DNA from 3 places in the Paenibacillus sp. 7541 genome. Region 2 is predicted to be linked to each of the others. Evidence: riboswitches for the same ligand, from Rfam matches in the RefSeq annotation. Region 2 holds a riboswitch; each other region holds the start of a gene.
The links. Region 2 has a riboswitch for thiamine pyrophosphate ahead of tenA (thiaminase II). Riboswitches for the same ligand answer to the same signal wherever they lie in the genome.
Positions count from the first base shown of each region.

Region 1: it holds a riboswitch for thiamine pyrophosphate, as region 2 does, so the genes downstream of both, CHH75_RS10925 (ECF transporter S component) here and tenA (thiaminase II) in region 2, are expected to answer to the same signal.
Region 3: it holds a riboswitch for thiamine pyrophosphate, as region 2 does, so the genes downstream of both, CHH75_RS20430 (ABC transporter substrate-binding protein) here and tenA (thiaminase II) in region 2, are expected to answer to the same signal.

Region 1 is NZ_NQLZ01000016.1:76,758-87,572, forward strand. Features, by position in the region: gene CHH75_RS10920 (ABC transporter ATP-binding protein) at 1-940, opposite strand, end outside; gene CHH75_RS10925 (ECF transporter S component) at 975-1,598, opposite strand; TPP riboswitch at 1,740-1,853, opposite strand; gene asd (archaetidylserine decarboxylase) at 2,044-2,844, shown strand; gene CHH75_RS10935 (SDR family oxidoreductase) at 2,866-3,735, opposite strand; gene CHH75_RS10940 (helix-turn-helix domain-containing protein) at 4,012-4,797, opposite strand; gene pdxR (MocR-like pyridoxine biosynthesis transcription factor PdxR) at 4,820-6,316, opposite strand; gene CHH75_RS10950 (pyridoxamine 5'-phosphate oxidase family protein) at 6,442-7,056, shown strand; gene CHH75_RS10955 (aminotransferase class I/II-fold pyridoxal phosphate-dependent enzyme) at 7,181-8,479, shown strand; gene CHH75_RS10960 (sporulation protein YjcZ) at 8,689-8,817, shown strand; gene CHH75_RS10965 (ABC transporter permease) at 8,965-10,185, opposite strand; gene CHH75_RS10970 (ABC transporter ATP-binding protein) at 10,182-10,815, opposite strand, start outside.
Region 2 is NZ_NQLZ01000007.1:165,160-175,974, reverse strand. Features, by position in the region: gene CHH75_RS05685 (GH36-type glycosyl hydrolase domain-containing protein) at 1-198, shown strand, start outside; gene CHH75_RS05680 (VOC family protein) at 410-781, opposite strand; gene CHH75_RS05675 (FG-GAP-like repeat-containing protein) at 1,131-1,835, opposite strand; gene CHH75_RS05670 (SEC-C metal-binding domain-containing protein) at 2,342-2,908, shown strand; gene CHH75_RS05665 (cytochrome P450 family protein) at 3,599-4,786, opposite strand; gene CHH75_RS25200 (hypothetical protein) at 5,096-5,221, shown strand; TPP riboswitch at 5,292-5,395, shown strand; gene tenA (thiaminase II) at 5,536-6,240, shown strand; gene thiM (hydroxyethylthiazole kinase) at 6,262-7,104, shown strand; gene thiD (bifunctional hydroxymethylpyrimidine kinase/phosphomethylpyrimidine kinase) at 7,104-7,931, shown strand; gene CHH75_RS05645 (helix-turn-helix domain-containing protein) at 8,147-9,556, shown strand; gene CHH75_RS05640 (aspartyl-phosphate phosphatase Spo0E family protein) at 9,807-9,986, shown strand; gene CHH75_RS05635 (hypothetical protein) at 10,104-10,541, shown strand.
Region 3 is NZ_NQLZ01000036.1:34,250-45,064, reverse strand. Features, by position in the region: gene CHH75_RS20455 (sensor histidine kinase) at 1-900, opposite strand, end outside; gene CHH75_RS20450 (response regulator transcription factor) at 897-1,571, opposite strand; gene CHH75_RS20445 (LacI family DNA-binding transcriptional regulator) at 2,157-3,188, shown strand; gene CHH75_RS20440 (EAL domain-containing protein) at 3,398-4,444, opposite strand; gene CHH75_RS20435 (VOC family protein) at 4,814-5,200, shown strand; TPP riboswitch at 5,453-5,564, shown strand; gene CHH75_RS20430 (ABC transporter substrate-binding protein) at 5,678-6,721, shown strand; gene CHH75_RS20425 (MTH1187 family thiamine-binding protein) at 6,743-7,036, shown strand; gene CHH75_RS20420 (ABC transporter permease) at 7,033-7,788, shown strand; gene CHH75_RS20415 (ABC transporter ATP-binding protein) at 7,841-8,710, shown strand; gene CHH75_RS20410 (TatD family hydrolase) at 8,750-9,574, shown strand; gene CHH75_RS20405 (aspartyl-phosphate phosphatase Spo0E family protein) at 9,598-9,774, opposite strand; gene CHH75_RS25410 (hypothetical protein) at 9,951-10,079, opposite strand; gene CHH75_RS20400 (helix-turn-helix domain-containing protein) at 10,083-10,815, opposite strand, start outside.

The sequences.
Region 1 (10,815 bases), on a different contig from region 2:
TCTGCGGCTCACGGCTGCAGCGATTCGCGCTTACGCTCGCGTACGGATTCACGACTTCATTCTCCTGATCCGGACGCCCCCTCCCTTCACCGGAGGAGGCCACCACCGGTTCCAGGGAGGATAACGATCCAGCCGCGCTGCTCGAAGCGATGCGGGGGAACCACTGCTGCCCCGCGCGCGAAGCTGCATAGTCCTCCCACACGCCGGGATACCAGATGCCGTAGGACTTCAGCTCCGATTCATAACGAGCGAACACTTCCTTCGGCGGGCCTTCGCCCAATATCACGCCATCCGGTCCGAACAGCACGATCCGGTCCACATAGTCTGCCATCTCTTCGATCCGGTGCTCCACGATGATCAGGGTACGTCCGGCGGACACTCGCTTCACCGCTTCCCAGATCTGACGCCGGCCTTCCGGATCAAGCAGAGCCGAAGGCTCATCCAGGAACAGCACCTCCGGTTCCAGCAGCAGTGCCGATGCCAGTGCCAGCCGTTGCTTCATTCCTTGTGACAAGTGGCTGATCGGCATATGCAGCTCCTTGAGATGCAGGCCGACCGCATCCAGCGCTTCGCGCATTCTCGCTTTCATCTCGTCCCGGGGGACCGCAAGATTCTCCAGAACGAAAGCCAGCTCCTCATCCACATACGGCATGCAAAACTGCGTGTCCGGATCCTGGAACACGTAAGCCCATGAACGGGGAAGCTGCCGGTTCTCACATTTCATCGGCACCTCGGTCGCCTTCGGAATCATGCCGCTGAGCACCTGCAGCAGCGTCGATTTTCCGCATCCGCTCGGCCCGAGCAGCAGCACTTTTTCACCCGGCGCGGCCTTAAAGGATACATCCTTGAACGTCAGCCGCTCTTCCCCGGGGTATTTCAGCCGGAGCCCCTCCACGGATACTGCCTGCTCCCTAGGCTCTCGAAGCCCTTCCGCCGCCATCGGCTCCCAAGCGGCACTGCGCCCAGTTCCCTGATCAGCCATGGCGCGGATCGTCCAATGCTTCGTAATCCTTCGATGAAGCCGGGCGGAGCAGCGCCGTTACGCCTGTACGCTCAAGCGCCTTCGCCAGCAGCACCATGAGCAGACCGGCGATGACCGCGCCGCTGAGGATACGCATGCCGTATTTGGCAATGAACAGCCAGGATTCCAAATCATCCGTGTAGCTGTAGTAGAAATCGAGCACCATCGAGCCAAGCGCTGCCACAGCTCCTGCCGCTGCAGCAACCCACACGCTGTAGTTCCGGTAGCGGAATGCCGCAAAGACCAGCTCGGCTCCAAGTCCTTGAATCAGCCCGTACATAAGCAGGGTCAGACCCCAGCCGCTGCCAAACAGCACTTCCACGTGCGCGGCCGCCAACTCTGCAATAATCGCGACGCCCGGCTTACGGATCAGCAGAAAAGCAAGCGTTGCCGCTGCAAACCACATCCCGTACAGCAGCTCATCCGCCTGAAACGGCTTGAGCAAGCTATATACCGATCCCCAAAAGTGATACACAATCCCAAACACCAGTGACACCAATACGGTAACCAAAATATCGCTGACTCGCAGTCCTTTCCGGGACTGTAATTCCAAATTTTCTTTAACTGGAACTCCCATAAACCTTCATACCCCTCTCAACCTTTATTTCGTGGCGAACAGGATTGGCAAGATTCGCGCCGGCCGGCTGCTCATTCATTCCAAATCCACACAACAAAAAACCGTCTGGAAAAATGCGCAGACGGAAAATAGGCCCTAGTATAGGCAGGGTCGGATATTCTCTACGCTGGCATTACCCAGTTCAGATTAACGGTCAGCAGCGGGATAACAGCTGCAATCTCAGCCTGATTCACTCAAGCCCCCGTACTCCCTATTCGGTTTTATGCTAATCTAAAAATACACAGCCCATCGCAAATTTGCAAGAACCATTTTACAAATTGACCGATTTATTGATTTCGAATCAAAACTGTGTCAATATCAGATTGTACTTACCATGCGTCTATCAACCGGTGATATGAAACCGCCATCAAGATCCTATAGACACATGCAGGAAAAGGAGAATTTCATGGCTAAACATTTGCTGCGGCTAATGACCGAACTGTCTTCCCGAAAGTGGCTTTCCAAGCTGATGGGGCGCTTCTCTCACAGTGGAGTCAGCCGTTATCTTATACCGACATTCATTCGGGTATATCAAATTCCCGCCCACGAAGCGGAGAAGGAAATTCACGAATACCGCTCGCTGAACGAGTTCTTCTCCCGCAGACTGAAAATCGGCATGCGCTCCATCGATGATACACAGAGCGCCATGGTCAGTCCGGTCGATGCCACCATTACCGCGCAGGGTTTGATTCAGGCAGGCACCATTGTCAATGTGAAGGGGCAAGACTACACGATAGCCGAGCTGCTGAACCACTCCCCGCGAATTGAGCATTATATCAACGGGTATGTATTTGTGCTGTATCTAAGTCCGACGGATTACCACCGCATTCACTCCCCGGTTACCGGCGTGCAGACGGAAAGCGAGCATCTGAAGGGCAAGGTGTACCCGGTCAATGATTTTGCAATGACCCATATCCGGTCCGTGCTGAGCCGGAACGAACGGCTGATTACATACATTGCGCATGAATTCGGCGAGGTCGCTGTTGTGAAGGTTGGCGCGATGAACGTCAGCAGCATTCAATATGTGAGCGACGAGGTCAAGCAGTGGCAGATCGGCGATGAGCTGGCTTACTTCGAATTCGGCTCCACCGTCGTGCTTCTGACCGAAAGCGGCACATTCACGCCACGCGGAGATTTAGAGACCGGCTCAAGGGTCAAAATGGGCGAGCTTCTGGGAGTCCTTCATCCGAATGAAAAAGCAAACTAGTCCCCTGTTCTTGCGTCAGCGTTATTCCCTGCCTGCGTCCTTCTGACGCAGCAGCCTCATGACGATGCGCTGGAACAGCCGGTCCGGCAGCAGAAGCTTCATCCAGGCCGACCACTGGGTCGAACGGGGCAGCCGATAACGAAATTTCGGTTTACGCATAGTGGCAATCCGTGCCACCAGCCTGGCGACCTCCATCGGGTCTCCGGCCTGCTCGGCTGTCCGCTTGGAATAGGCCAGCACGCCGGTTAATACCTCGCGGTACGGGGAATGCTCCCCGCTCTGGATCGCCCCGAAGCTCTTGCGCCAGATCGGGGTGCCATAAGCGCCCGGCTGGACCAGCACCACATCGACACCCCAAGGGGCCAGCTCCATCGACAGGCTTTCACTGAACCCTTCTACCGCGAATTTGGATGCGGCATACGGCCCGTATCCCGGAAAGCCAACCACACCGCTGATGCTGCTCAGCATGATGATTTTGGCGCGCCCGGTTGTACGCAGCAGAGGAAGCATCGCCTGTGTCACCGCCAGCGTGCCGAAGAAGTTCGTCTCCATCTGTCTTCTCCAATCCGCAAGCGGCACTTCCTCCACCATGCCCCCGACCGCTTCACCGGCGTTGTTCACCAGCACGTCGAGACGGCCGTAGGTATCTTCGATGTATGCCGAGGCCTGCTCAATGTGCTCCGGGCGGCAAATGTCCAGCCGAAGCGGATGAATCAACCCTCGAGCCCCTTCCTGTTCCGCACGCAAACGCAGCTCATCTTCTGCCTCCGGCCTCCGGACACCCGCAACTACAATGTATCCGGCTTGGGCCAGCGCCAGGCTGATCAGCATGCCGAAGCCGCTGGAAGCACCTGTGACCAGGGCCACCCGCTGTTCCTCTATCTTTGTCATTCCCCTTCCTCCTTTTGGTTACAGCCAAAAAAAGCGCAGATGATCCCGCAACCGGGTTCAGTCCGGAGCAGGGTGTAATCTGCGCTTTCTGATGCCATGAATCTCTGACAGCGAACGGTGTCGGCGCTTCGTTTAAGCGGTTCAAGCGGAGCGGAGCCCGCAATACCAGCAGGGCCCCTGCTCCACCCAGCTGCACAAGGACGCCCCAGCGCGCGGGATCCGCACTTCGCCGCCTCATGGCGAAATGACCCAATCGGAATGTTCGAAATTGACGCATCAACGGATTTCGGAAGGGCTTTTCCCCGTGTACTGCTTAAACTGCCGACTGAAGAAAAAGATGTCCCGGTAGCCCAGCGCATCAGCCACCTCGGTCACATTCATCCCCTGATGCAGCAGCAAATGCTGCGCCCGCTCAATGCGCATCCGGATAATATACGACTGCACTGGCGTCCCGATCAGTTCTTTGAACTTGATGGAGAAGTAGCGCGGTGATAATCCGGCTCTGGCAGCCAAATCCTCCACCCGATGCGGGATGCCTGGATGCTGGCGGACATAATTGGCGATTTCGTGGATGGCTTCCGATAGCTGATTGCTCACTTTTTTGACAATCGGCTCAGCCAGATCGGCACGCAGAAGATAAATCATTAGCTGTTTCAGAATCAGCTGTCCCTCTTCCTCCCCCCCGAAGGGCTTGTCCAGATACAGCCTGACGTACCTTGCCAGCAAATTCTCGAACTCCATCGTCTCGGAGAGCTGCCGGTATGGAGCGGGAACCTCCGTTACCGGCTCCGTAACGTCAAAATGGATATATGTCAAAACCAACGGCTTTTGCGGATTATGCGTCGCGCTCGTATGATCGCCCGGACGAAACAGGAAGCAGCTCCCTTTCCCGACCGTATATGGCTCATCATTCAGCTCGACAATCCCTTCCCCGCTCCAGACATAAAACAAATCGTAATTCTGCATCGGTTTTTCACGCTTTTGCCACTTCCATCCCGGTTCGCAGACGATCTTCGCCAGCGCGGGCTTGATTACAAAAGAAGACGGCGATGCGTTCAGCATCACTCATTCCCCCTCATCTATGTCAAAAAATTGATCCTCCACCATCATACCTGTTTTTCAGCATGTCTGTCCACGCAGCAGCCAGCCGGCGAACCCCCTCTTCAATCTGGCCGTCGTTCAGATGGGCAAATGCAAAGCAGGCCGCCGGAGGAGCGAAACTATAATGATACACGGACGCATTGCGGAACACAACCCCGCGGTCGCGCGCCGCCTGTCTGAACCTGTCATAGGCCTCGCCGGATTTCAGCCAGCTCGCGTATACGAGCAATCCGGAATCTCCTCGTTCGAGACGAAACACTTCCGGAACCTGCCGGTTCATATGCTCGCAAAAGGCTTCGTACCTCGCACCGAACACCTTGGTCATTCGCCGCAGATGACGCGCATACCCGCCCGTCTGCATAAACCTGGCCAGCGCCCGCTGCTCCAGAGAAGCCGGGGATATCGGCTCATAGATCGCTTTAGCCGCCACGACGGGCGATACCAAGGCTGGCGGCAGCACGGCATAGCCTAGCCGAAGGCCGTTAAACATCGTTTTCGAGAACGAACCGATGTAGATGACCCTCTGCTCGTGATCCAGCACCTTCAGCGGCTCAATCGGCCGCCCTCTCCAGCGGAATTCGCTGTCATAGTCATCCTCGATGACCCAGGCATTGCGTCTGCCAGCCCAGTTCAGGAGCGCCCTTCTTCGTTCAAGCGGCAGCACCTTTCCCGTGGGGTACTGGCGGCTGGGCGATACGACAAGCAGTTTAGCCTCCCATTCCGAAGGCACGAGGCCCTGTGCATCCACAGGCGAAGGCAGCGGAATGCCGCCGCTGGCAGATACCGCTTGATAGATGCCCGGGAATCCGGGATCCTCAAGCACAACAGGCTCCCCCTCATCAACCAGAAGCTGGAATAACAGCATCAGACCCTGCATCGAGCCGCTGAACACAACGATCTGCTCCGGGTCGGCCTCAATGCCGCGTTTGAATCGCAGATGACCGGCGATCGCCTTTCGCAGTTCCATGTCTCCGGCAGGAGGTGGCCCGCTTTCCAGCAATCGGCCGCCGATGCCGCCTGCAAAGGCTAATGCGCTGCGCCACTCCGCATAAGGAAACAGCTCCATCGGAATATTCACACTTGAAAATGAGATCGTTCCTTCTTCAAGCCGGTCAGCATCCCCGCTCTCATTCTCATTGTCCCCTGCAGGGATGGCATCCATAAGCCGCTTCCCCCAGACCGATAGCACCGGCTCCCGGGAGGTGGGCAGCATGTCAGGGCGTTTCGTCATCCCTTGGGCGACATACGTTCCGCTGCCAACCCGGGTCTCCACATAGCCTTCTGACAGCAGCATGTCGTAGCTCTGGGCGGCCGCTCCCCTCGATATGCCGTACATCCTGGCGAGCTCGCGCGTAGCCGGAAGGCGGACACCTGCCGGCAGATTTCCGCTCAGAATGGCTTTGCATAGAGCCTGGTAGAGCGCCAGGTACTTGTATTTATATTTTGCTACATAGGTTTCAAACGGCAGCCCCAGTTCCATCGAACCCCTCCTGTATCCACAACTGAAATTGGCCTATATAAATCACTGTAAATTGGCGCTTTTGATGTGTCAATCTGAAGCGTATGCTGTTCACATGGGATGAAATCATATATGAGGTGATACGAATGAGAAGAGATGAATTTATGATGGACGACCCGGCGGAGATTGAAGCCTTTATGCATCAGGCGAGCTTCGGCTTTCTCGGCACGGTAGGTGAAGACGGCATTCCACGGGTGACCCCGCTGAACTTTGTGTATGCGAACCAGGCCTTTTATTTTCATGGCAGCCGCATGGGCGAGAAGATGGAGCATCTTCGGCGCACCCCCGCGGTCTGCTTTACTGTGGCGGATGAATATTCTCTGATTCCGTCCTATTATTCCGATCCGGTCCTGGCCTGTCCCGCAACCGCATATTTCAAAAGCGTAACCGCTGTCGGGGAAGCGGTGCTCGTAGATGACCTCGAAGAAAAAGCGCTGGCAATGGAAGCGCTGATGCGTAAGCTTCAGCCGGAAGGCGGCTATGCCACGATTGATGCACAGGACCCGAAGTATGCCAAAAGGCTGAAAGGGGTCGCCGTCATCAAGCTGGTGCCCCATCGGCTGAGCGCAAAATTCAAATTCGGGCAAAATCTGACACCGGAGCGTCTGGAGAGCATCGCGCAGGCGCTCGAAAGCCGGGATCAGGAGCAGGATCGCGAAACCGCAAAACTAATGCGAAAATATTTCACGGGATCGCATTAAAGCGACGCGAATTGATCGTGACGGTTGATGTGCAAGGTGGTATAATGTTAGGCAATGAATCGGAGACATTACATCCAATGTCGTCATAATATCCAATAGAATTGCGGAAGGAAGGAGCCAATTCATGAACCCATTGGCCGGACAATTGAATGAGAAGCTGCAAGCCGGTAACCCGCATGTATTTGACATGCTCTCCACACTCGGCAAGGAGCTCTATTTCCCGAAGGAAGGCATTCTGAGCCAATCCGCTGAGGCAGCAGCCCATGCGAAAAAATATAATGCAACGATTGGAATCGCAACCGAAGGCGGCATTCCTATGCATCTGGGGGTCATTCAGGAGAAGCTGTCGGCTTTCGCGCCGAAGGACCTGTACCCGTACGCCCCTCCAGCCGGCAAGCCGGAGCTGCGCTCTCTATGGCGGGACAAGATGCTGGAAGAGAACCCTTCGCTGCAAGGGAAGAGCTTCGGCAATCCGATTGCAACCAATGCACTGACCCACGGTCTCAGCATCGTCGCTGACCTGTTCGTAGATGAAGGCGATGCCGTCATCTATCCCGACAAGAACTGGGAAAACTATGACCTGACATTCGGCGTCCGCCGCCATGGGGTGAACGTGAATTTCCCTCTTTTCACATCGGAGATGACCTTTAATGCCGCAGGTTTGCGCGACGCCCTTCTGGCCCAGAAGGATAAGGGGAAAGCCGTGGTTATCCTCAACTTCCCGAACAACCCGACAGGCTACACACCTGGGGCAGCCGAGGGAGACGCCATCGTCGCAGCGATCAAGGATGCGGCCGAAGCGGGAATCAATGTCGTTGTGGTTACGGATGATGCGTATTTCGGCCTGTTCTTTGAAGATTCGCTCAAGGAATCGCTGTTTGGCCGCCTGGCCGATCTGCATCCGCGCGTACTGGCGGTGAAGGTGGATGGAGCCACGAAGGAGGAATTCGTCTGGGGATTCCGTGTCGGCTTCATTACCTATGCTTCGGAGAACAAGGACGTGCTGGATGCCCTGGAGCAGAAGACGCTCGGCATCATCCGCGCAACCATCTCCAGCGGTCCCCACCCTTCGCAGACCTTTGTGCTGGATGCGTTGAAGGCACCGGGATTCAAGGAGCAGAAGGAAGAGAAGCTTCAGATTATGAAAGGCCGCGCCAATAAAGTGAAGGACATTCTGGACAGCGGCAAATATAGCGAAGCATGGGACTACTACCCGTTCAACTCCGGATATTTCATGTGCCTGAAGCTCAAGACGGTCCAGGCTGAAGCGCTCCGCTCCCATCTAATTCACGAGTACGGGATCGGCACCATTGCTTTGGGCGAACATGATCTGCGGATCGCATTCTCATGCATTGAGGAGCCATATTTGGAGGATCTGTTTGATTTGATTCACCAGGGTGTTCAGGATCTGCAGCAGACGTAATTACGCAGTGACCGGACACATGCGGTGATGATCGATAGGAGAAGCCGCTCTCTACAAGCCTTGTAGAGAGCGGCTTTCTTGTATACCTGGGACAGGCTCAGGCATTTCACCTAATTTCTTCCGTCAAAAATCAACGCTCGCCCATACCTAAAAACCATTGCATACATACAATACCGTGTACCAACCAACAAGTGAAAGGGGAATGAACAATGGGTGCAGTTGAAGAAGTAAGAGGTTGCGGTGGATACGGTGGCGGCTTCGGATACGGTCATGGCGTAGGAGCCATTCTGGTTCTGTTTATCCTGCTCGTTATCATCACTCGTTCTTTCTGGGTGTAATTGAATCTGCCCATCCGGCCTTTGCCGGCAGATGCATCGCGATGGCATCACGGTCACGCGACTGACGTACAGCGGATGCAGACGGCTGCCTGCAAAGGTAAGGCCGGAACGCTAACGTCCCGGCCTGTCGATACCATAATGTAACGATCAATCTTCATCTTCGTCTTCCCGGCGGTCCCTTCGCAGCGCAGCATGACGAAACATCCACACGAGCGCGAACCCGGCCACGGCCGTACCGAGTGTCAGACCCGGGGCCGCCGCAACGGAAGCGAGCATAGGGAGCCACATCACGAGCGCCCACAGCAGTTGAACCCGAAACAGCAGATATGCTTCATTCAGGCGCCGGGTTCCTTCCGGAAGCGGATATACATGAAGCCAGAACGATTCCCGATGCATTTTCCGGAGCGAGGAAAGCTGCAGCCCCACGATCATCAGACTGGCTAAATATACGACCGTGCCGACCGGACTGTCTCGGCTGATCCATACAAGGAACGTCCCAAGTACACCCACCCGCATCAGAATGCCGAGCATATCACTTCGAGCCAGACTTTTGATCAGCAAGTAGCGGTAGGCTGCGTCTTTCCTCCACGGAACTCCTTTGCCCCAGCTTGATAACCATTTCCGTGCATGAACCCGCTGTTCAAGCTGCGGCACATTGACGAACCAGCTCAGGATCTGCATTACGCGGCTTGCCTGACGGCGCTCGACAGCGATGAGCCGCTCCCAGGGAACAAGATGTCTGACCGGATAAGCCGCTGCTGCAGCGTAGGTCAGTCCAATCAGGGCGATGAATATGAGACCGCGGCCTGACGGCTGCCACAGCCATGCGGCAAGCGCGAGTGCGGCCACGCCCCAGCGAAGGCACCGGAAGCATGCCGCCATGCTCCTGGACACCATCTCCTGCTCTCTCCAGCTGCCATAGCTGGCCAGCAGCTTCAGCCCCGCCAGCACCACGATGGTGAGCAAGAGCGGTTTCGCAGCAGCATCGCTGCGTACATATAGCGGCCACAAAATCATCAAGGCGATCATTAAGCCGATGATTTTGTAAATGACGCCGCGAATCCAGCCCTGAGCGAAGTAACGGCTCATCCTTGCTTCCTGTGGAAGCAGAAACACGGTATCCGCTGGCCTTAGATAAGTGCGAACACTGCTGTTGATAACCAGCGGCGCGAGCACGGCCAGCATGATCCAGCGAATCGGCAGATCCGGCGGCAGATTCATGATGAAGCTTGTGTACCAGGCGGCAAACACAATTAATAAAAACAGAAACACAAACGCTACGCCGCTCTGGATCACATAGCCAAAATAAGGGACAACCTCTCCCCAAAATTGATTGCGCCTCTTGAGATACAGCTCCCGTAAATTCATGCCTGATTCCCGCCTTGGATCAGGATATTAAACAGCTCCTCCAGCGATTTGCCCGGTTGCCCGGCCTGTTCTCCAATCTGCTGCAGCGTCCCTTGAGCTACCACCCTGCCGCGATTCATCACAATAAAGCGGTCACAGTAATTCTCGATCGTCGACAGAATATGAGAGCTGAGCAGCACCGAAGAACCGGCTGCCTTGACCTCCAGCATGAAATCCAGCAGGGAGCGAATGCCGAGCGGGTCGAGCCCCAAGAACGGCTCGTCAATGATATACAGCCCCGGTCTGGCTACAAAAGCACACATGATCATCACCTTTTGCCGCATCCCCTTGGACAGATGGATGGACAGGCTGTCCATCTTCTCCTCCATCCGGAACAGACGGGATAGATGAGCAGCTCTCGCCTCATAATCTTCTCGGGACACGCCGTAGGAGCGGGCGGCAAACTCCACATGCTCGCGGACGGTCATCTCGTCATAGAGCAGCGGCGACTCGGGCACAAACGCCAGGGAGCTGTGATACAGCTCTGTATCCTCCTCCCGGCGTTTGCCCTGCACCTTGATTTCCCCTTTCTGGGGATGCATCAGCCCCAGAATATGCTTCATAGTCGTACTCTTCCCTGCCCCGTTCAGG
Region 2 (10,815 bases):
CGTCCGCAGCTTCCAGAGGCGTGGCATGAGGCAAGCGTCACGCGCCTGTTCCGCGGTGCGGAGCTGAAGGTGAATTTCAAGCGTGAGGCTGGCGTAAGCGATGTGGAGGTTTATGTGAACGGAAGCCTGATCGAGGGCAACGTCATCACCGGTGTAGAGGCTGGTCAGCAGTACGAAGTGCTGGTGAAGCTTCCTTAGACACATATTCGCCCCGTGCGGCAGCTCTCCAGCGCACGCTGTTTCGCCGCATGGTTGGGGTCGGTCGACCCCATGCAAGATAAGACAAGAGCCCGCTCCTGCTTGAGCACTTCAAGCGGGAGCGGGCTTGTTATGTATGGACCGAGATGTTGAAGGTGGTGTGAATTTTCATGTGGATAAGTACGGATCGCTAGCAGGGAGAAGGAACCTATCAGGCATCACACTGCACGTTGAATTTGTTGCCGTCCGGGTCGAAGAAGTTCAAGAACTTGTTGCCTACGCCGTCGTCAACGATGCTCTCCACCGTAACGTTGTGTTCCTTCAGATGAGCATACAGCTTCTCGATATCCCGCGTCTGAAAGCCGATCACATTATGTGTCTCGCCGTTCTTGGTGAAGTTGGCCTGAGTGTCGTCAGCGGTCTCTACCAAAAACAGCATCTGTCCGGATGGTAGATTAAGCTGGGCCAATGCTTCCTCCGGCATGTGCCACGCAAGCTTGAGGCCGAGCACCTCTTGAAACCAGGCCGCCGACTTTTCGATATGGCGAACCGGAATTTCATTGTATAGAATTTGTTCCAGCATAACTTGTCCCCTTTCCTGGCATTTTTTGATAGTATACCGGATTTGAGGCCTCAGTTAAATATTAGATTCCTTTCTAGGAAAAGACCGGCGGACATTCCTGTAGGTTTATGCTCGCCCGTGTTCGCCTATGTGCGTCTGGTGATAGCGTAGCGGCCGTAGGTCGGGTCGAAGCGATTAGGCTTGTTCTGCGCCTGTCAGGCGCTTTCGAGCGGCGGACCGGGTGATGTCACCGGGGGATGTCTATAGGGGGTCACTCAGCCGAAGCTCCCGGGGCACGGAATGGGCGTCGCCAGATCAGCGTACTGCCGTCCGTTCATCACGTGCGCGTTCCCGGGAGCGCATCGGCATGTTAGGCGTTGCTTGTGCCTGTGTCTGAGCCAGTAATCCATACCCATTGCTGGCTGGGATAGAAGTGAGAACCATTCCAGTTGAGCTCGTTCATGAAATAGCCGAGTCCGTCGGCGTTATACCGCCCCGTTATTCGCTGCAGCGCCATCAGCTCATAGCGTCCGTCCCGGTCAAAATCAACGGGGTACAGGCCGCCAAGCGGATTCACATCGCCCTGAATCGGCTCCTTGAGCTTTCCGTCCGGGGTGTAGATTTCAGATAAATAAGCCTCGCCTTTATAAGTTAAGTCGATGATGTACGTGGAAGCGGGGGTAGCGCTGGTGGCTCTGACCTTGTAGCCGTCCTCGTAGTTGATGCTGTAAGCATGGGCTTGATTGTATAATTCATAGTCGAACAGCAAGCGGGGCTGGTTGTTAAGATACGAGAAGACGTAAGCATAGATGAAGCCGCCTGAGCCGCCGGAATCGATAACGATAAGGATGTCGCTGGCACCATCTCCGGTATAATCGGCCAACTGGATCGTCGGATTGTATCCTGAATTTTGTTTTAGCGGGATGGTGCTAATCCGGCCAGTCCGTCCGTCGCGGATGTGTAACGTAATATTTTCATAAAAAGGGCTGTCTGCTTGAGAGTCCCCGGTCAGATAGACAAGATCGAGAATCCGGTCTCCATTCACATCGCCAAGCTTCTGGTCTAACACAGGCATGCTCACGATCCCTCCTCGGGCTGTAGGTATATGGCCAGTGTATTCTCGACTGCAGCGAAGGTGACAGAAGCCCAGGAAGATACAGGACGTGAGGGGGGGCGCAGTATCCAGAAAGGCCTGGAATCCAGAAAGGCGTAGAATTCATTAAGGCCTAAGAAGGGACAGAAGTCCAGGAAGAGGACAGGACGTGAGGGTTGGGGGGCGGTATCCCGAAAGGCCTAGAATCCAGAAAGCTGCCGCGTTTTCAAGGACTTAAGTACCCGTTCGGTTCCAGGTACAGACAGCGGAACTGCCGCTAACGGGAGGGTGGCGGTACAAGGGGGAAACTTTTACAGTTTGTGGGGATGGGGTTTTTGTGTTACTATTTTGGGTGTCTGCGCCGCCGAAAACGAGATTCTAGCATTAAATTGGATGGAAATTACATTTTAACAATATCCCGGAGTGGTGCAATTTTCATATTAATTCTATTATAATAGGGAAAGCATCTTTTAATTAGGAGCCTGGAAATGAAAAAGCTAGGAAGAAACGATTTATGTCACTGCGGAAGCGGGAAGAAGTACAAGAAATGTTGTCTGGAGAAGGATCAGCATAGGGAACGCCATACCGTTCGCGGTAAAGTGATCCAGTTCCCGGGTTCGAAACCGGCTAGTGCCATGAAGCCAGAGGCTGAGCGTCTATGGCAAATGCTGAATGATAAGCTGGTATGGCTGGATTGGAAAGCTGATGAGCATCGCGAGCTTGCGGAAAGCGTATTCCCGCAGATCTGCCGCGATTACAAGCTCAAGGATGAGGACACGCTGTTCAAGGTGTTCAGCCTGCTTCTGATCTGGAACAACTTCTCGAAGGAAGTGAATCCAAGCTATCGCAAGCCAGGGGGATACGCGGCTGCACTCGAGCATTTGGCAACCTCGCTGCTTGAGCTGCCGGTAACGAAATCCGAGCTGGCGAAGAAGCATGAAGTATCTCCGGCAACATTGAATCGCTACAGCAGCCAGATTTCCGAATTCATGGACGGTGTAGCGGCATCGGATGGTGCGCCGGCTGGCCAGGGAAACGAAGGCTCCGGCAACTAGAATAGACAGGGACTTTCATAAGAGCTTACTTTCTGAATATGATGGACAAGATGTCCCGCGAACGAAAGCGGTTATCCGTACATATGATGTTGTAATTTTGGGGGTCCTGTTATTCTGGCGGCCGCTCCGACAGGGGCGGCTTTTTCACGCTCTCGCATTCAATTTCACAATGTCGCAGGGCAGTATAGGAATTAAATTTTGTGGGAGTTCGTATTCGTCTCGAGGTTGCTCATACAACCTCGCGTTTTTTGTATCATTTGTCATACAAAGGGATGCATTTATGCGATAAAATGGACCGTTTTGTACGATTTCTCACACAAAATCGGAGGTTGGATAGGGATGCTAAGGTGATTTGTACGATCAATCGTACAAATGGCTTGTCATCCCTGGATTTAGCATAGGATTTGTACGATCAATCGTACAAATCTTCATGTGGCGAAGCATGGAAGCACGTCCCATCCTTTCTGCCGGAGCAGGCGGGGCGGGTGTGCTTTTTTGTCGTTGCATGCAAAAAAATCCGCCCATCCCTTCACAGGTGGAAGAGTGGGCGGATGGCTATATGGTTCGACTCGGGGCGCGTCAGACTGCCTCATTGGCGGTCGGGCCCTTGCGCTGTGCCATAAGTGCGGATCAGCGACCGCTTTGCGTCACCACGCCCTGGAGCCGCCGCATTGCCGCCGCGACGAGCGGTCAGCGGAGCGTGACCGGAATTTCCTTGACGCCACGCACGATCATGCCAGGCCTCCATTCCAGTTCTTCCGGCTTTGCGGCGAGCGCGATATGCGGGTACCGCCTGAGCAGAGTCTGGATCGCAATCTCTCCTTCCAGGCGGGCCAGCGGCGCCCCCAAGCACAGATGGATGCCGGTGCCAAAGGCAAGATGCGGGCTCTTCTCCTTGGTGATATCAAACACATCCGCATCGCCGAACTGCTCCTCATCCCGATTGGCTGAGTCGAGGGCGACGATAACGAGATCGCCTTTGGCTATCGAATGGCCATGAAAGTCGATATCCTCGCTGGCCCAGCGGGAGGTGCTGAATTCCACAGGACCATTGTATCTGAGCATTTCCTCAATCGCGTTATGAATGTATTCCGGATGTTGAAGAAGCAGTTCCTTCTGCTCCGGATGCTCCATGAGAGCAAGCATGCCGTTGCCGATCAGGTTGACGGTCGTTTCATGCCCCGCAATGATCAGCAGGGTGACCACGCCATATAGCTCCTCCTCGGTTAACTGATCCCCGGCCTCTTCCGCCATCAGCAGTTCGCTGATCAGATCCTTCCCGGGATTTTGCCGCACCTGGGCGAACCAATCGCGCAAATAGTCGATAAATTCCTTGGCATGCTGCTGAAAAGTCGCGGCGTCTTCATTGCCGGAGCCGATGATGGTGTTGGACCATGTACGGAATTTGTCCCGGTCCTCGAGCGGCACCCCGAGTATTTCGCTAATCACAATAATCGGCAGCGGGAAGGCGTAGTCGTCGATCAAGTTCATCTGCTCGCGTCCGGACACCTGGTCCAGAAGATCGTTGGCAATATCCTCGATGTGGCTGCGCATGCCGGCAATCATTTTCGGAGTAAAAGCTTTCTGCACAAGCCCCCGCAGACGGCGGTGGTCCGGCGGATCGGAGAACAGCATGTTGTTCGTGAACACGCTGCGGCTCTCGGGCCCGTACCGTTTGACCATATCCTTGCTAAAGCGCGAATCCTTCAGCACTTCAACCGCATGGTTGTACTTGCTGATGATCCATCCGGGCTCTCCGCTCGGGAACACAACCTTGTAGATCGGAAACGCATGGCGCAGCTTTTTATAATCGGGATAAGGATTGTGTGTAAAGGCTGCGGTGAACAACTCCGGCGGGTGGACCTCATTGCTATTCAACATGACGATCTCCTTTCTGTGCGGCACCTTGCTCACGATTCGCCGCTGTGATATGCGAACTTCTGGGATAAAGCACATGATATATATTCCATTTTTTAATTGTCAAAACCTTTATTTGTAAAGAGTATCTTTATGACAAAATTGTGACGGACGTCACTTTGACCTGCATTTGGACACGAATCGGCACCCATGTAAAGAAATTGTATAGCAGCATCCTATAACCTAGGTCTATAGACTTATGTAATTAGGGTGATGTCCATGACAAAAGAGTATTTCGAAGAAATGAGAAAGTTCAGCCACAATGATGATATGAGATACAAACTGCTGATGCGCGGGGTCCGGCAGCTGTATGAAGAAAGACAGAAGGAGAAGAACCCGCTCGGTATTCTTCGTCGTCGCAAAAGAAATCGGTCAGTCCGCGTCGGCAAATGGTAAACCAGTAGCCATCAAATGAAAGTTTGACAGCAGAAGAAAACCTATTGTACAGTATTAGTCAAAAGAATAGGAAGTCCACTAGGGGAGCCGTCAGCGGCTGAGACAGGAGCATATCCTGGACCCTTTGAACCTGATCTAGTTCGTACTAGCGTAGGAAAGTGGAGCCTTCATAATACAGGATGGCAGCGTCACTTGACGTTGTCGGTCCTATGCGATGAAGCCGCTCCAGTTTTCGGGGCGGCTTTTTTGGTTGTCCACGAAAATCGGTGATCACGGGACTCCCTGCTCTTTATTTTTCAGGAGGTGGGGTATACATGCGTTTTTCAGAGGAGCTTCGCCGCGAGGCGGACGGTATTTTTGAGGCTATTTTTCAACATCCCTTTGTCAGAGGTATTGCCGAAGGACAGCTGGGCAAGGAGCAGCTGACCCATTACGTCAAGCAGGATTTCGAGTATTTAAATGCCTATATGCGGATTTATGGCATCGCGATTTCCAAATGTGCGAACCGGGAGGACATCGCGGCATTTAACGAGCAGATCTCGTTTATTCTGAACAGTGAGATTCACCCGCATCATAATTTTTGTACGGTCGCTGGCGTCAGTTACGAGGAATTGCAGGGTTACCCGCTGGCGCCTTCCGCACATCACTATATCCGTCACATGCTGACGGTGGCGCACGAGGGCAGTTTGGGCGAGATTATGGCGGTGCTGCTGCCATGCCCATGGACGTACCTGGAAATCGGCCGCAGGCTGATGGAGCAAGTGAACCCGGATGAGAATCATCCGTTCCAGGAATGGATTCAGTTCTACGGCAGCCGGGCGGGAGGTGCCACGGATAAATTTCGTCAAAGGGTGGATGCCTGGGCGGAAACGGCAACGGCGGATGAGCGCAGACGGATGAAGGAGCATTTTATGCTCAGCTGCCAGCTGGAGTATATGTTCTGGGATATGGCTTATAAGCTGGAGGCGTGGCCGGTGCCGATGCCGGAAGCGATCTCCCGGCCTGTACAGCCGATCTGAGTATGTAGGAGGCAGGATGATATGAGTCTGTTGGAACAAAAGCTTTCTGGACTTCTCACTAAGGTGCGAAATGAGAAGCCGCTCGTTCATAACATGACCAACGTCGTTGTTACGAATTTTACGGCAAATGGCCTTTATGCGCTGGGCGCTTCGCCTGTAATGGCTTATGCTCCGGAGGAAGTGGCCGATATGGCCAAGATCGCCGGTGCCCTCGTGCTGAACATTGGGACGCTCAGCCGTGAACAGGTCGATGCAATGATTATTGCTGGGCAATCCGCCAATGCTCACGGCGTACCGGTCTTGCTGGACCCGGTTGGCGCCGGGGCAACCCCTTTCCGTACGGAGTCGTCGCTTCGAATTATGCAAGAGGTCAACGTTGCGCTGGTCAGAGGCAATGCGGCTGAAATCGCCCATCTGATCGGAGAGAGCCGGAGCATTCGCGGCGTGGATGCAGGGGATGACGAATCGAGCAGCGGCCATTCCGAGCTTGCAGTTCGGGCTTCACGCAAGCTGGACACCGTCGTGGCCATTACCGGAGCGGAGGATGTCATTACAGATGGGGACACGTTACGGGTGGTTCGTGGCGGAGATGCCAGACTGACTAAGATAACGGGAGCAGGCTGTCTATTGACCTCGGTGCTTGGCGCCTTTGCCGCGGTGGAGCCGGACGTGCTGCTTGCCGGTACAGCTGGGCTGGCCTTCTACGGGGCAGCGGCTTTCCGAGCGGGGGCACGCACGACAGATCTGGGGCCGGGCAGCTTCCAGACAGCCTTCCTGGATGAACTGGACCGGCTTGCACCGGACTCGCTGACCGGGCATGCGACGGTGCAGGATTATGCGGCAACGGGGGGAATAACATCATGATGAATGAGCACAGGGTATATAAAGCGCTGACGATTGCGGGCTCCGACAGCGGAGGCGGTGCCGGCATCCAGGCGGATCTTAAGACTTTTCAGGAGCTGGGAGCCTATGGCATGTCGGCCATCACGGCCATTACGGTACAGAATACGCTCGGCGTCCAAGGGGTCTATCCGCTGCCGGCGGAAGCATCTGCAGAGCAAATTCATGCGGTCGGCACCGATATCGGGGTCGATGCGCTGAAGACCGGGATGCTGTTCAGTGCCGAGATTATACGGCTGGTAGCGGAGCAAATAAGAGCTTTTGGCTGGGAGAAGGTGGTCGTTGATCCGGTGATGATTGCCAAGGGAGGCGCGGAGCTGCTTCAGATGGAAGCGATCCAGGCGCTGAAGGAGGAGCTGCTGCCGCTAGCGATGGTCGTTACGCCGAATATTCCGGAAGCGGAGGCGCTGGCGGATATGAAGATTCGGACGATGGAGGACCGCCGAGAGGCTGCGAGACGTATTCATCAGTCCGGGCCGAAGATGATTGTCATCAAGGGCGGCCATGATGAAGAGGGCGGGAGCAGCCAGGTGCTGGACCTGTTCTATGACGGCTCATCCTTCACAGAGCTGATAGGCAAAAGGGTAACGACCACGCATACACACGGAACAGGCTGTACTTTCTCAGCTGCAATTACGGCTGGTCTGGCGAAGGGCATCTCTCCATCGCAGGCGATTCTGGATGCCAAAGCCTTCATCCAGGCTGCGATTGAGGATGAGCTGGGAATCGGCCACGGTCATGGTCCAACCAACCATTGGGCCTACCGCCGCCGCAATGGGATGCTTGTATAATCAGGATCAAGCAACCAGGCATTATAGCTGAATATGTACATGAGATAGATAGACAAGCTTCGATATCGATAGATATCGGGGCTTGTTTTTTATTATGGAAAAATTATAGAAATTAAGCTTGAGAGTTGACATGCAAGAATTGAACAGTAATACTGGAACTGATTATTATTCCATAATATGGATTCCGTGTGGGGTCTTGTTGGAGGTTGTTCCATTTGAATACAACAACCACGATACGATCACAATTAGAGGATTATCTTCGAACTAAGGGGTTGACCATCAATCGCTTTGCTGAGATATCCAATACCAACTCTGGGACGATTAGTTCTATTATTAATGGTACTCGGCCAATATCAATGCAACAACTCGATCGTATTACGTCCGGCATGGAGCTCCCCGAGGGAGCGCTATACGAGCTGTATGTTGAGGAGTGCTTTCGTTATTCACCTAATTGGCGTCGGTTACGCCCTTTCCTATACCGCTGTGCGGAACTGGACAAACTCGATTGCATCCATAAGATTGTTCAATTGATGATGGACAGTCTTATCTATCTCCCACTATTGTTCGATACTGCTGAAGATTGGTATCAACAGGGAAACGAATCAGCGGCAGCGATCATCTATGAATGTGTGGCTGAAAGTGAGAAATATCAGCATTCTGAACGGCTTGCTTTATGCCAGTACAGGTTATTTTCGATTTCAGTCGGCTCCAATCAACAGCTCAATTTACAAGCAGCTACGAAGTTTGAAGGTTTTGTAGAACGTTTGGATGAGATCGACCAGCTCGACGCATTGAAAGACCTTGCTAATATATATGCGGCTCTCGGGCGATGGGGTAAAGTAGATGAAATTGCAGAGAAGATGGGGAGAAAGGCCAGTATCTTATACCGGAACAAGTATCAGACGTCGAGAAGACGTGTATTGCATAAGGAACCGAAGAAACCTTTATTTCTATATATCATTTATTCCTACCTGTTGCGGTCCGGGGTTAGTGATGCGCGAGGCGAGTACGAGCAGGCTCTTAGTTATGTATCTCTGTACAGTGATCTTGACTGGGTAGTAGAAGATTCAGAGGAAGCTCGTCAGATCATAGCACAATACAAGATGTGGGCAACTGCCAATAGGTATATGTACAAACTCATGATGGGGGATGTTGAAGTTCTTCCTGAATATGTGGCCTACATTGAGGTCAGGCCTGATGAGATATTGCCCGCACTTTACAAGATACTTCAAGCGGCCAACCGTTTCGGTTTAGATATCGATTCGGTCTTGAAGAAATTCGAACAGCAAATTTCTGAATTTGCTACCGGTAAAGGGCTAACTGGCACCTACAACGAACAAGTAGCATCCGATCGCTATATTCGTTTTGTGATTGAGCTGGCGATTTATCATTTAAACAAGCAGCGGTATGAAGTCGTCGTTGATTACTTGCTGGAAGGATTGAGGGCAGCAACAAGAATTAATAGGATTTGGGCGACTCGGAGCTCTACGGAGTGGGATGGAAATCATTCTAGCAGTAACGGAGAGAATCACTCCCATCATTGGCGGTTGTTGATTTTAGGAATAATAAGCATGCTTGGCCAACAAGAAGGATTATCCGGCCAAGAGATTTCTGAATGGCTGTGAAAATAGTAAAGATTGAATCTAGCAGCCCTAAATATAAGTCATAGGAGTCATTCTCCTATGGCTTGTTTTTTTACATCCCGCCCTATTGACTTTACATGACATTAACCATTCGATTCCGTTCGACTCGGTAAGAATGGATGTGACAACCATCACTGGCACACTCTAGTGTATAAACAGAAACAATGCATTACAAACTAAAAACATTATTTTTACATTATATTCTAAAATATTACACGAGGAGGTGCGAGCGATGATGTATACTGACGTGATGCTGCAGCGAATAGAAGATGCTAGACAACTGCTGTATCAGATGGAGCAGCAGTATGGTTTGCGGCATCCGAGGGTCCTTAAGCAATCTATGGAACTGGACGAGCTTCTCAACCGATATTATCGATCAACGTACCGTAAAAATGTGAAACCCATTGCGTAAATAAGACGTTTAATTCCTGAGCGGATTCGGATAGACAAGGGTATTCGACGGAGATCGCTCACTTGAAGAATGAGAGGGTTCTGCCTCGGAATCATGACATCAGGAAGGGGACTATGGATGGATCAGTACAGGCAATTAACGAGAATGATGGCTACAATCCGAGGCTCCTTGGGTCCCGGATGCACCATCGTGATTGATTTCGCAGCAGGAGAAATCTATTGGGAGCTATCGGAACAAGGCATTGTTGCCGAGATCAGCCCGCGGCCCCTGACAGGAATGGAGAGCAAGCTTGCTCTCGTAGAGGACCTTCGAAACTGCCGGATCTTTAACTGGCATGATCATTATGTGGACCTTGGGGCCAGTGAAGGAACCCATTGGAGCCTGGAGATTGAATGGGGCGATCAACGGAAACGGATCACGGGTCTGAATGCTTACCCCGCCGAGTGGAAGCAATTTTGCGGAATTTTGCGGAAGTGGTCGGGCCGCGCATTCGGGTTCCGAATCTTTTCCGGTCAAATCTATCGAACGGTCCTCTACCATTATCGCAGGCATTAAGTATGATCGGTCGGAATTGAATATGACATAGAATCGTTTTGACGAATTGAAATCATATTAACGTGCAGCGAAGGTCGCTGCTTTTTTATTTGGTCAGATAGTTGTTTGTCGTCTGTTCCCCTTCCCACGAACTCCCCCCTAATCCTGTTTATTTTTTTCCTTCTATAATAAGTAAGTCTCTCATAGTATCTAACAACCAACTGGAAATGTAAGCGTGTTTATTGTGATCGAACATAATAAGGAAATTCCTTCCATCTCGAAATGCGCATATGCA
Region 3 (10,815 bases), on a different contig from region 2:
CGCCAGTGACTCCTGCCCTTTCTCGCTCAGCTGCTCCTTCCCAATCGAAAAAATATGGCTTCGTATCACAGTGAGCGGCGTCCGCAAATCATGGGACAGATTGGCGATGAGTGCTTTGCGCAGCTCCTCTTCCTCACGCTGGCGGCGCAGGCCAATCTTCAGCTGCTGCACCATATCGTTATACCCTTCCTCCAGCTGGCCGATCTCGTCCCGCTTCGTGAGCTGAACCGGCTGTGGGATGCCCGTCTCAGAGTGCGGCGATGTCATCGCCTTGCGCAAGCGGATCAGCCTCCGCCGGATGCCGACGAAGAACAGCCAGGAGACAAGAATGAACAACAGCGACAAACCGGCCATGAAGGCGGCATAGATGGTCGTCTCACTGGCAAAAGGCTGCTGAACGCTAATATATTGTCTCGGAATCCGCATCACCATGAACCCCTGGCCGCTGCCCTCGTCGCCCCCGATAAAAGCCACCACCGTGAACGGATCGTTGCCCACGGCGGTCTTCATGAACTGCACCGTATACTCGGCACTCCATGTATCAGGGATATCCGGCTGTTCCGGGAGCTCGACCCTTACTTCATTCCGGGCGTCAACCCAGAGGATGGACAACTCCGGATATTCCTCTCGAAGTTCACCAAGCCTCTGACCGATGTGCTCCGCGGACGCGCCGCCGAGCTTCGCCGCTTCGGCATGCCACATCTTGACCAGCGGCTCACCGCTCGTATACTTCGCAGTTGGCACATAGACCGTTCTGGAGAAGGTGTCATTCACGAACCAGTAGAATACGGAGGCCAGCGGCATCACGATCGGCATAAACATCATCGCAGCCATAATCAGCAGCAAATACCGGGAAGTCAGCGAGTTGCGAAATCTCCCCTTGGTTTTCCGCCACTTCATGCTCTCACCCGGTACCCGAGACCGCGGACGGTCTCAATAATGGCCGGAGCTGCCGGATCTCGCTCCAGCTTCTCGCGGAGGTAGCGAATATGCACCATCAGCGTTTTGTCTCCTTCGATGTAGGACTCGTTCCAGACCGCCTCATAGATCTGCTCCTTCGTCATGACCCGCCCCCGGTGCTGCAGCAAATACATGAAGATATGATACTGCTTCCCTGTCAGCACAATATCCTCTCCCGAGTCCATATTCACTATCCGGTTCTCCTTTACATAGATGCGGAGATGTTCGATCTCGACCGCTTCCTCGACGTGGGCCGCCGAACGGCGCAGCAGCACCTCGACCCGCGCTGCCAGCTCGTCAGGATGAAACGGCTTCGTCAAGTAATCGTCGGCAAATTCGAGGCCTTGAAGCTTGTCATCAATCGACGTACGTGCAGACAGCATCAGAATCGGCAGAACCGGACAAGCCTTCTTGATTCGCTGCCCCACCGTGAAGCCGTCAAGCCCCGGCAGCATCACGTCCAGGATGACAACGGCGCAGTTATCCGCTTCCTCCACAGCACGTTCCCCGCTGGTAAGCCACGTGACGCTGTACCCCTTTTCCTTCAGAAACTCACTCACCCATTCGCCTATTTCACGGTCATCCTCAATATATAAAATGCTTGCGCTCAAGTAACCTCTCCCCTTCATCCCAAGCTTGTCCGCCGGGCGTCCCTCCGGCTCCTGTTGGCATTCATTGTATCATGAGCAGACCCGCCCTTAAAACGGGTGCTTCGTTTCACCATTACGTTGTAACCTTGTCACCCAGCCTTTTCACTCAGCTATTCCCTCCAGCTACTTTCTCAAGCCATTTTCTTCGGACTACTTTCTTCGGACTACTTTCTTCGGACTACTTTCTCAGGCTACTTCCTTAAGCTGCATCCTTAGCCATTCCTCAACCCCCTCTCTTACGCCACTCTTTTCCGCCGCTCTCTCTGCTAATTCCCCCCTAATATTGTGCAAACGTTTGACTCCAATCGGGATTTTTGGAGAAAAAGAACCCCCTGATCGTGAATCGTCCCGCCTTCCTGCTGTTGCACAGTATATTTACAAGCACACCGTTTAACGTTAATATAGCAGTTGTAACCGTTTAACTCTATCTGTGCCAAAGGATTGGTTAAACCTTTAACACTATGGATCCGGACCGTATTAAATGGAGCCTGCTTCACGATTTTCTTCCATTTAATCAAGCAAACGGTTCCACAGGAGGTCCTTGTTATGAATGTAACGATTAAAGATGTTGCCAAACGGGCGGGAGTATCCCCCTCCACGGTCTCACGCGTGCTCTCCAATCACCCGAGAATCAGCCGCGAAACATCGCAGAAGGTTCGAGACATTATGGAGGAGATGGGCTATCACCCGAATATGATGGCCAAGAGCCTGGTGTCCAAAACGACGGAAACGATATGTGTCATTCTGCCCAAGCCCGCCGAGGAACTGTTTCTGAATCTGTTCTTCATGGAGCTTATCCGCGGCATCGTCACCCAGGCCAACCGTTCCGGCTATGATGTGCTGATCAGCTCGGGCGGCAGTGAGAAGGAAGAAGTTGAAGCGGTGTCCCGCTTGCTCAATGGCCGCCGTGTGGACGGAGCTATCCTTCTGTATTCCAGGCAGGACGACGCGGTCGTTGACTACCTGAAGGCGAATGAATATCCGTTCGTGCTTATCGGGCGCAGCGAGAAGTATCCGGATCTGCTGTCTGTCGACACGGATAATGTACAGGCCGCTTATGATGCGACCAAACACCTGATTACCTTCGGCCATGAGCGGATCGGCTTTGTCAGCGGGCCACCGAATCTGATGGTGTCCCAGGACCGCCTGAAGGGGTATGGCCAGGCATTGGCAGATGCCGGGCTGACCATGCGCAAGGAGTGGATCGTGGAAGGCGAGTTTCTGCAGGAAAGCGGCTATCGTGCGATGTCCTTTTTTATGAATTTGCCGGAGCGTCCAACAGCGCTTGTCATCGTGGATGACATCGTTGCCTTCGGGGTACTGCGGGGATTAAACGAGCTTGGGTATAAGGTGCCCCAGGATGTATCCATCATCAGCTTCAACAATATTTCGTTGTCCGAATTGTCCAATCCGCCGCTCAGCAGCGTGGACATCGGCATCTATAACCTCGGCTACACCGCTTCCCAGGCATTGATCCAGAGCATTCGCAATCCTAACGAGAAGGGCCGCCCAAGCCGCTATATTATCCCGCACCGGCTCATGATTCGCGAATCTTCGATGCACTCTGCCCCGAAGTAGTGGTGCATCGCTTTATTCAATCGTTTGCACATAAGCCGGTTGCTGCTGGATGCGACCTCTTATACCACCCTGCTGCAAGCTCAGGAGAAGTGCTTCCCTGGGCTTGCTCCCTATAAAGCTTTCAATCACACAACTATCCTGATAAATAAAAACGAAGGGAAGTTTCCTCCCCCTCGATCATTTTCCATATCATATGAATGTTGAATCCCTTAACATAGCATCAGTTGCGACTGGGGTCCCTTGAGCGGTCTTTCCGCCGGTTTCCCAAATAAATAGCCCTGGGCTAGTTCGATGCCGATCTGCCGGCAGTATTGGAACTCCTCACGGCGTTCTATTCCTTCTGCAAGCACCTTGGCCCCGAATTCATGGGCCGTTCGTGTAATCATCTGAAGCTGTTGTTGTTTCACACTGTTCTGCTCGCAATGGTCAATCAGGCTGCGGTCGATTTTGACATAATCGGGCTTCAGCAGCACCATCTGCTCCAATGTGGAGTATCCGGCGCCCACGTCATCCATGGCTAAGGAAATGCCGTGTTTACGATAGGTATCAAAAATCGCCTGGAGATGCTGAATATCATCAATTCTTTCCGTCTCAACAACCTCGAACACGAAATCGCACGGGTCCAGATGATGGCTCTCCAGCACGCGGAACGTCTGCACCAGCGATTTCTTCGGGTCCGAAATCGAGGAAGGCAGAAAGTTGATAAACCGCTTTACACCACTCGGCAGCCACTTGGCGCTGGCCTCAATGGCCGCATTGCGGGCTTCACGGTCCAGAAAATAATGCAGACCTGCACGTCGTGCTGTATCAAAGAGCTTCTGGGGAGGGAATGGCCTGCCGTTCTTAGCCGGACGCAGCAAAAATTCATAAGCCACAATCTGCTCGCAGCGGTCTACAATAGGCTGCATATGGCTCGTAAATTGTTGATCCAGGATAATATTCAGCATATCGCATTGATCATTCTCCGGCCCGAGCTGCTCGGCCATCGTCCACGGATGGTGCTGCTGTGGAGTCGCTCCGTCCATGATGCGGAAGCTGATCTCTTCCCTTGATCCATTCGGAAGTCCCCGAAGCAGCCGGATTAGCGACACCAGCTCATCCCGCCCCTGATAGCTGACAGCACACCCTTCGCGGGTATTGCGCACGGTGCCGCCCCACCCGTCAAGCAGATGAAGAAGCTCTGCGTAAGCTGGTCTGATCTGAACAATTCCCTGGTCCTCAAACGGTTCAAAGGTGCTGCGGTTGTCGCACAACATGTTCATCCCCCTCGGCAAGCTTTCACTAAGCTTCTTATCGGCATTTGGATATGAATTCTTTGTATAATATGCTTTTTTGTAATGAATATGTAAAACAAAACAATCAAAGTTAATCATTTGCATTATGTCTGACAAGCGTTGAAGCAATAAAGAAGAAGGGGAACGCGGCCCGGCCACTTTCGTGATCCCATGATTTATGTAAACCTTGCTGGTGCAAAAGGATTAAAAATCGATCTATAAATCATGATACTTTTCACCCATTAAAATGTAAAGAAAAGTTAAGCGAGAACATATATACCCACTTGACAGGTAGGAATTATATGTTAAGATGTGATTCAAATTGGACGAACAGGAAAGGATGTGGCCAGTATGCCATCTCATAAACGGCTCGATCATGTCGGAGTTATGGTGCGGGATCTTGAGGCGACCATCGACTTCTACACGAAGGTTGTCGGTCTTGAATTGAAGGATCGTGTCAAGCATACGAACGGGGTGATCGAACTTGCCTTCCTCGGCTTTAACGGCAGCGATGAGACCGAAGTGGAGCTTATACAAGGATACAGCGACAGCCTTCCGGCTGAAGGAGCGGTACATCACTTTGCAGTGAGCACAGACCAGATCGAGGCGGAGTACGCCCGGGTTCAGAAGCTCGGCGTGCCGCATCTTGATGAGGAAATTGTGACGCTGCCAAACGGCTACCGTTATTTCTTCCTTCATGGGCCAAACGGAGAATGGATTGAATTTTTCCAGCGCTAAAAATGATTCCCCCGCGCGATCACGACGAGACGAGGCTTTAGTATACGAGTCTCGTCTTTTTCGTATTGCTTCATCGATGCGATATTCAGCGCCCATGCCCATCGAGTCTGGCGAATGCAGCTGTTTGGGGGCTGGATGTGATCAAAGACGAGCATCCCGCCTGGAAATAGTCCGGCTCTCTCTCAGCCCGCACAGGCTGGACAGCTCCAGCCATTAGGTCTATAATAACGGTTAGTTAAGCCTATAACTTCATCATACTTACAGGGGAGCTGGAATCGGCCGGCTGAGAGTGTATCCCATCAAGATACTGACCCTTACACCTGATCTGGGTAATGCCAGCGTAGGAATCCTGACACTGCGGCTCGATATGGATGCCGTGGAATACTTACGCCGTCATGCGCCCCGAGATCCTCGGGGCGTTTCTTATTATTGTGAAGTCACAGGCAGCTAGAATGAAGATGAGGGAGAGAGAAGAACATGATTAAACCGAAATGGACCGCGTTATTGCTCGCATGCATGCTGCTTCTTGTCGCGGCCGGCTGCGGCACAGACAATCAGAAGAGCGGCAGTACGCCGAATCCGAATGATGCTGGCAACAGCGGGGAGACCGCGGAGGCGCCGCGCGATATCCAGCTGATGCTGGATTGGTCAGCCAATACCAATCATACGGGACTGTACGTCGCCAAGGAGCTCGGCTATTACGAAGAAGAAGGACTCAACGTAAGCATTGTGCAGCCGGGCGCCGGCGGCACGGATACGCTGGTCGCCTCGGGGAACGTGCCATTTGGCATCAGCTATCAGGAGGGCGTGACACTTGCACGGACGCAAGGACTTCCGCTCGTGTCGATTGCGGCAGTCATTCAGCATAACACCTCCGGATTTGCCGCTCCGGTCGACCGGAATATCAAGACCGCAGCTGACTTTGAAGGCAAGGCCTACGGCGGCTGGGGCTCGCCGGTGGAAGAAGCCGTCATGAAATCCATAATGGATATCGACGGCGCTGACGTCAGCAAGGTGAACATCGTCAATATCGGGGATGCCGATTATTTTACGGCGGTTAAACGCGACATCGATTTCGCCTGGATCTTCTATGCCTGGACCGGGATCGAGGCAGAGCTTCGGGGAGAGCCGCTGGACATGATCTATGTGAAAGACTACTCGGACAAGCTGGACTACTACACCCCAGTGATTGTAACCAACGAAACGCTGATTCAGGAAGATCCGGAGCTGGTTAAAGCGTTCATGCGCGCCACGGCAAAAGGATATGAATATGCGATCAACCACCCGGAGGAGGCTGCCGATCTGCTGATCAAGGCCGTTCCGGAGCTGGATGCAGAGCTGGTGCTCGCCAGTCAGAAATGGCTGAGTCCGCGCTATCAGGACGATGCCCCTCGCTGGGGAGAGCAGAAGGCCGAGGTATGGTCCGGCTATGCCGAATGGATGTTTGAACGCGGCCTGCTGGACCAGGAGCTGGATGCGGACAGCGCGTTTACGAATGAATTTTTGCCGGATACCCCTTAATTAACGAAAGGAAGATTGCTCATGGCCAACACACTGTTAAGCATTCAAGTCATCCCGAAGACACCGGACGGCGGGGACAGCATCCCCTATGTCGACGAGGCGATCAAGGTCATCCAGGAATCGGGCGTCAAATATGAGGTGCACCCGCTGGAGACGACGATGGAGGGCGAGCTGTCCGAACTGCTGCAAATTGTCGAACGGATGCATGAAGCGCTCGTCAAGGCAGGCAGCCCAGGCATTATATCTCAAGTCAAAATCGCACACTATCCAGACGGCATCAGTATGGACAAGCTAACGGAGAAATACCGTCCATGAGAAGCTGGTGGAGCTTGATATGGCCGCCCGTGGGGGCGGTCCTATTCTTTTTGGTGCTGTGGCAGGGCGCCGTGTGGCTGTGGGATATTGAACCGTATATTCTACCTGCCCCTTCATCCATCGGGCTTGAGATGGTATCCGGCTCACCAGTGCTGCTGAATCATACGCTGGCCACCCTGCGGCTGACCCTGATCGGCTTCCTGATCGGAACAGGCACCGGCATTGTCATTTCCCTGGCGCTGCATCTTATTCCAATGCTTCGAAAGGCACTGTATCCGCTGCTTATTCTCAGTCAGAATGTGCCTACCATCGCGCTGGCCCCGCTGCTCATGATCTGGTTCGGGTTCGGGATGCTGCCCAAAATCATTGTCATCACCCTCGTCTGCTTCTTCCCCGTAGCGGTGGCTGCCCTGGACGGGCTGGCCCGGACAGACCGGACGATGTTGAATTATATGAAGATGACCGGGGCGGGCACCTGGCAAATCTTCACCAAGCTGGAGCTGCCTCACGCCCTCCCTTCGATCTTCTCGGGGCTACGGATCGCCGCCACCTATTCGGTCATGGGCGCGGTCATTGGCGAGTGGATCGGAGCTGACCGGGGCATCGGCTACTATATGATGCTGCAGAGAGCCGGCTACCGCACCGACCGGGTCTTCGTTGCCATTCTGATCATCGTGCTGCTCAGCCTGCTGATGGTGGCGCTGATCGCCCTGTTGGAAAAACGGCTCATTCGCTGGAGCCGCAAGTCATGAAGCCGGCGGGAAGCCCAGTCACTTACATGTCTATAGAAAGGAGATCCACCGCATGCGTGTGAACAACATGAACGACACCCCTTCTAGCTCCCCGGAGTTATCCGGGACATCCACCCCGGCACGGTCTGACTCTACGGATAATCCCGCACTTGAGGTCCGTCATATTCGCAAGGCGTTTCGTCAGCGGCGCGGGGAGATGCAGGTGCTGGACGATCTGTCGCTCGCTGTACAGCCAGGAGAATTCGTCTCCATTATCGGTCCCTCCGGCAGCGGAAAAAGCACGTTGTTCCACATCATCGGCGGGCTGATGCCTCCGGGTGCCGGTTCTGTTCATATGGACGGCCGGGACGTAACGGGCCAGAAGGGCCTCATCGCCTACATGCCCCAGCAGCCCGCACTGTTTCCGTGGCGTACGGTCGAAGACAACGTCATGCTGCCCGAGGAGCTTCGCGGCGTATCCAAAACGCAGGCGCGGGCGAATGCGCGCCAATGGATCGAGCGGGCCGGGCTCGGCGGCTTCGAGAAGGCCTACCCGCATACGCTCTCCGGCGGCATGCAGCAGCGGGCCTCCTTCCTGCGCGCCCTGATGAGCCCGCAGGAGGTCATGTGCCTTGACGAGCCGTTCAGCGCCCTGGATGCGCTGACCCGGAGCGAGATGCAGCACTGGCTGCTGGACATCTGGGAGGATACGAGACGCTCTGTGCTGATGATCACGCACCATATCGAGGAAGCGCTGCTGCTCTCCGACAGCATTTATATATTGTCAGCCCGGCCGGGCACCGTGCTCCAGAAGATCGAGGTGCCGTTCCCCCGCCCAAGGCGGGAGGATATCTTAACCGATCCTGCGTTCCTGGCACTTAAGTCAGACATCTCGTCCATCATGCGACAGGAACAGCAGAAGAGGCAGCAGGTCTCGACGTGACGGGTCTCTTCAGAAATAGAAGCCGAAGGGAATGAGAATATGAGTTCAATCGTGAACCACAAGGGTGGCGGCCCCCTCGCTCCATTGATCGACACGCATATACATCTGGACAGCTACCCGGAAGATATCGGCCTTGCCATTGCGGCCGACCTGGCGAACAGCGAGGTGCAGTCCGTTATCAGCGTGTCGATGAACCTGCCTTCCTGCAAGCGGAATCTGGAGCTGGCTCGCCTGTATAACGGCGGGATCAGACCGGCATTCGGCTATCACCCTGAGCAGCCGCTCCCGTCTGCGACAGAGATTCAGGAACTGCTGCAATGGATGGAGGTCCATAGCGAGGAGATGGTCGCCGTAGGAGAGGTCGGGCTTCCCTACTACACCAGGCTTGAAGCAGCTACCCGAGGCGAAGCATGGGATGATCAGCCCTATGTGGAGTTGCTGGAGACGTTCATTGCGTTTGCCGCAAAGCACAAAAAGCCCGTCATCCTCCATGCGGTCTACGAGGATGCGGAGATGGCCTGCGATCTGCTTGAGCGATACAGCCACCCGCTTGCCCATTTCCACTGGTTCAAGGGAGCGGAGAAGACGCTGCAGCGTATGGCCGAACAAGGCTACTATATCTCCTTCACCCCCGACATTGTATATGAGGAGGAGATCCGCCGCATTGCGCTTGGGTATCCGGAGCATCTGGTCATGTCGGAAACAGACGGCCCCTGGCCGTTCGAAGGCCCCTTCACCGGGCAAACGACCCATCCGCGCATGACGTCGAGCGTGGCCAGCGCCTGGGCCGAGCTGCGCGGGATACCGCTTCTACAGGCCCGCAAGCAGCTGTATGACAATGCCGCCAGGCTATACGGCATATAAGCATGTTCAGAGCAGTTTAGGGCTTACTTGGCAGCAGAGCTTGTGCTCTTCAAGCTTATGAAATATTGATTGATCAGTTCATCAAGCAGCACGGACTGCCGCAGCACGACCGGATGGTTGAAGTCCCGGTAATGTCGTTTCATCTGATGCAGTTTGCTTCTTTCTTGCTCAATGGTATATTGAATCCTCGCCGTGTTCATTATGAATAGCCTCCTTATACAAGGGATTTTATACTTTAATGTAAAATTATAGAATAATAGAGTTATGGCATCAGGAACTAAGACAAAAAAAGGGGCGTCTCCGAATAACGGAGACGCCTGAAGTGGTTTAATCTGAAGCTAGCTATCTATGTATCTATTTGAGTATCGATTAAGTATCAACCAAAACCAAAACCATGACTCAATGGCTTAATTTGACCAGGATCGGCATCCACTGAAGTGACTGGCAGTTGAACAGAGAACACGATCAACACAGAAAAGAGTAATAAAGACAGTTTCTTTTTCATGTTTTACTGAACCTCCCTTATTAGTTTCTGGTATTGATTTATGTCGTTTTTGTCAGCTTTTACACGATATTGCTCGAATAATGCTACACTTTTAATTATATTGCTTTTATTATTAATCGCAATAGAAAAATCCAAACTTTGTAAAAGAATTTCAATTCCTTCTCTTTTTCCATTTCTTAAGTGGTACATAGCTACTTCAACTAATAGGCGAGCATATTCATCTGCGTAAACCTGTTGATTGTACTCCCCAAACAGCTCTTTAAATTTCTCATAAGAGAGATAGACAGAAAACTGGTTGATATATGGATCTACATTCCAATTATGCCGATTCGCAGCTTCGATTATATATAAAAAAGCTTTGAGCTTATAGCTATCGACACCTTGAGCAACAATATACTTTACATACTCCGGCAGCACGTCATAGTGCCCCGTCATTAACCGACATATATATAAGTCAGCCTTTGCCCATTCTTGAAATTGCTCTATGATTGCCTGCACTTCGGAGGACTTCTCCTGTATCCAATCTCCATCTGAATACATCTGTATATAGTGTTTCATTCCCTCATAATCCCCGTTATGCTCACATACGGTAGAGCGGATTAAATAAGAATATAAGATATAATAATATACAGGCTTCTCCGGTGATCGGCTCCCTTCTTGAGGCTTCTGACGACGAAGTTGGTTCTGATTATACAAAATTGTTGCAATTCTGTGCATCTCCTTCGCCATCATATCA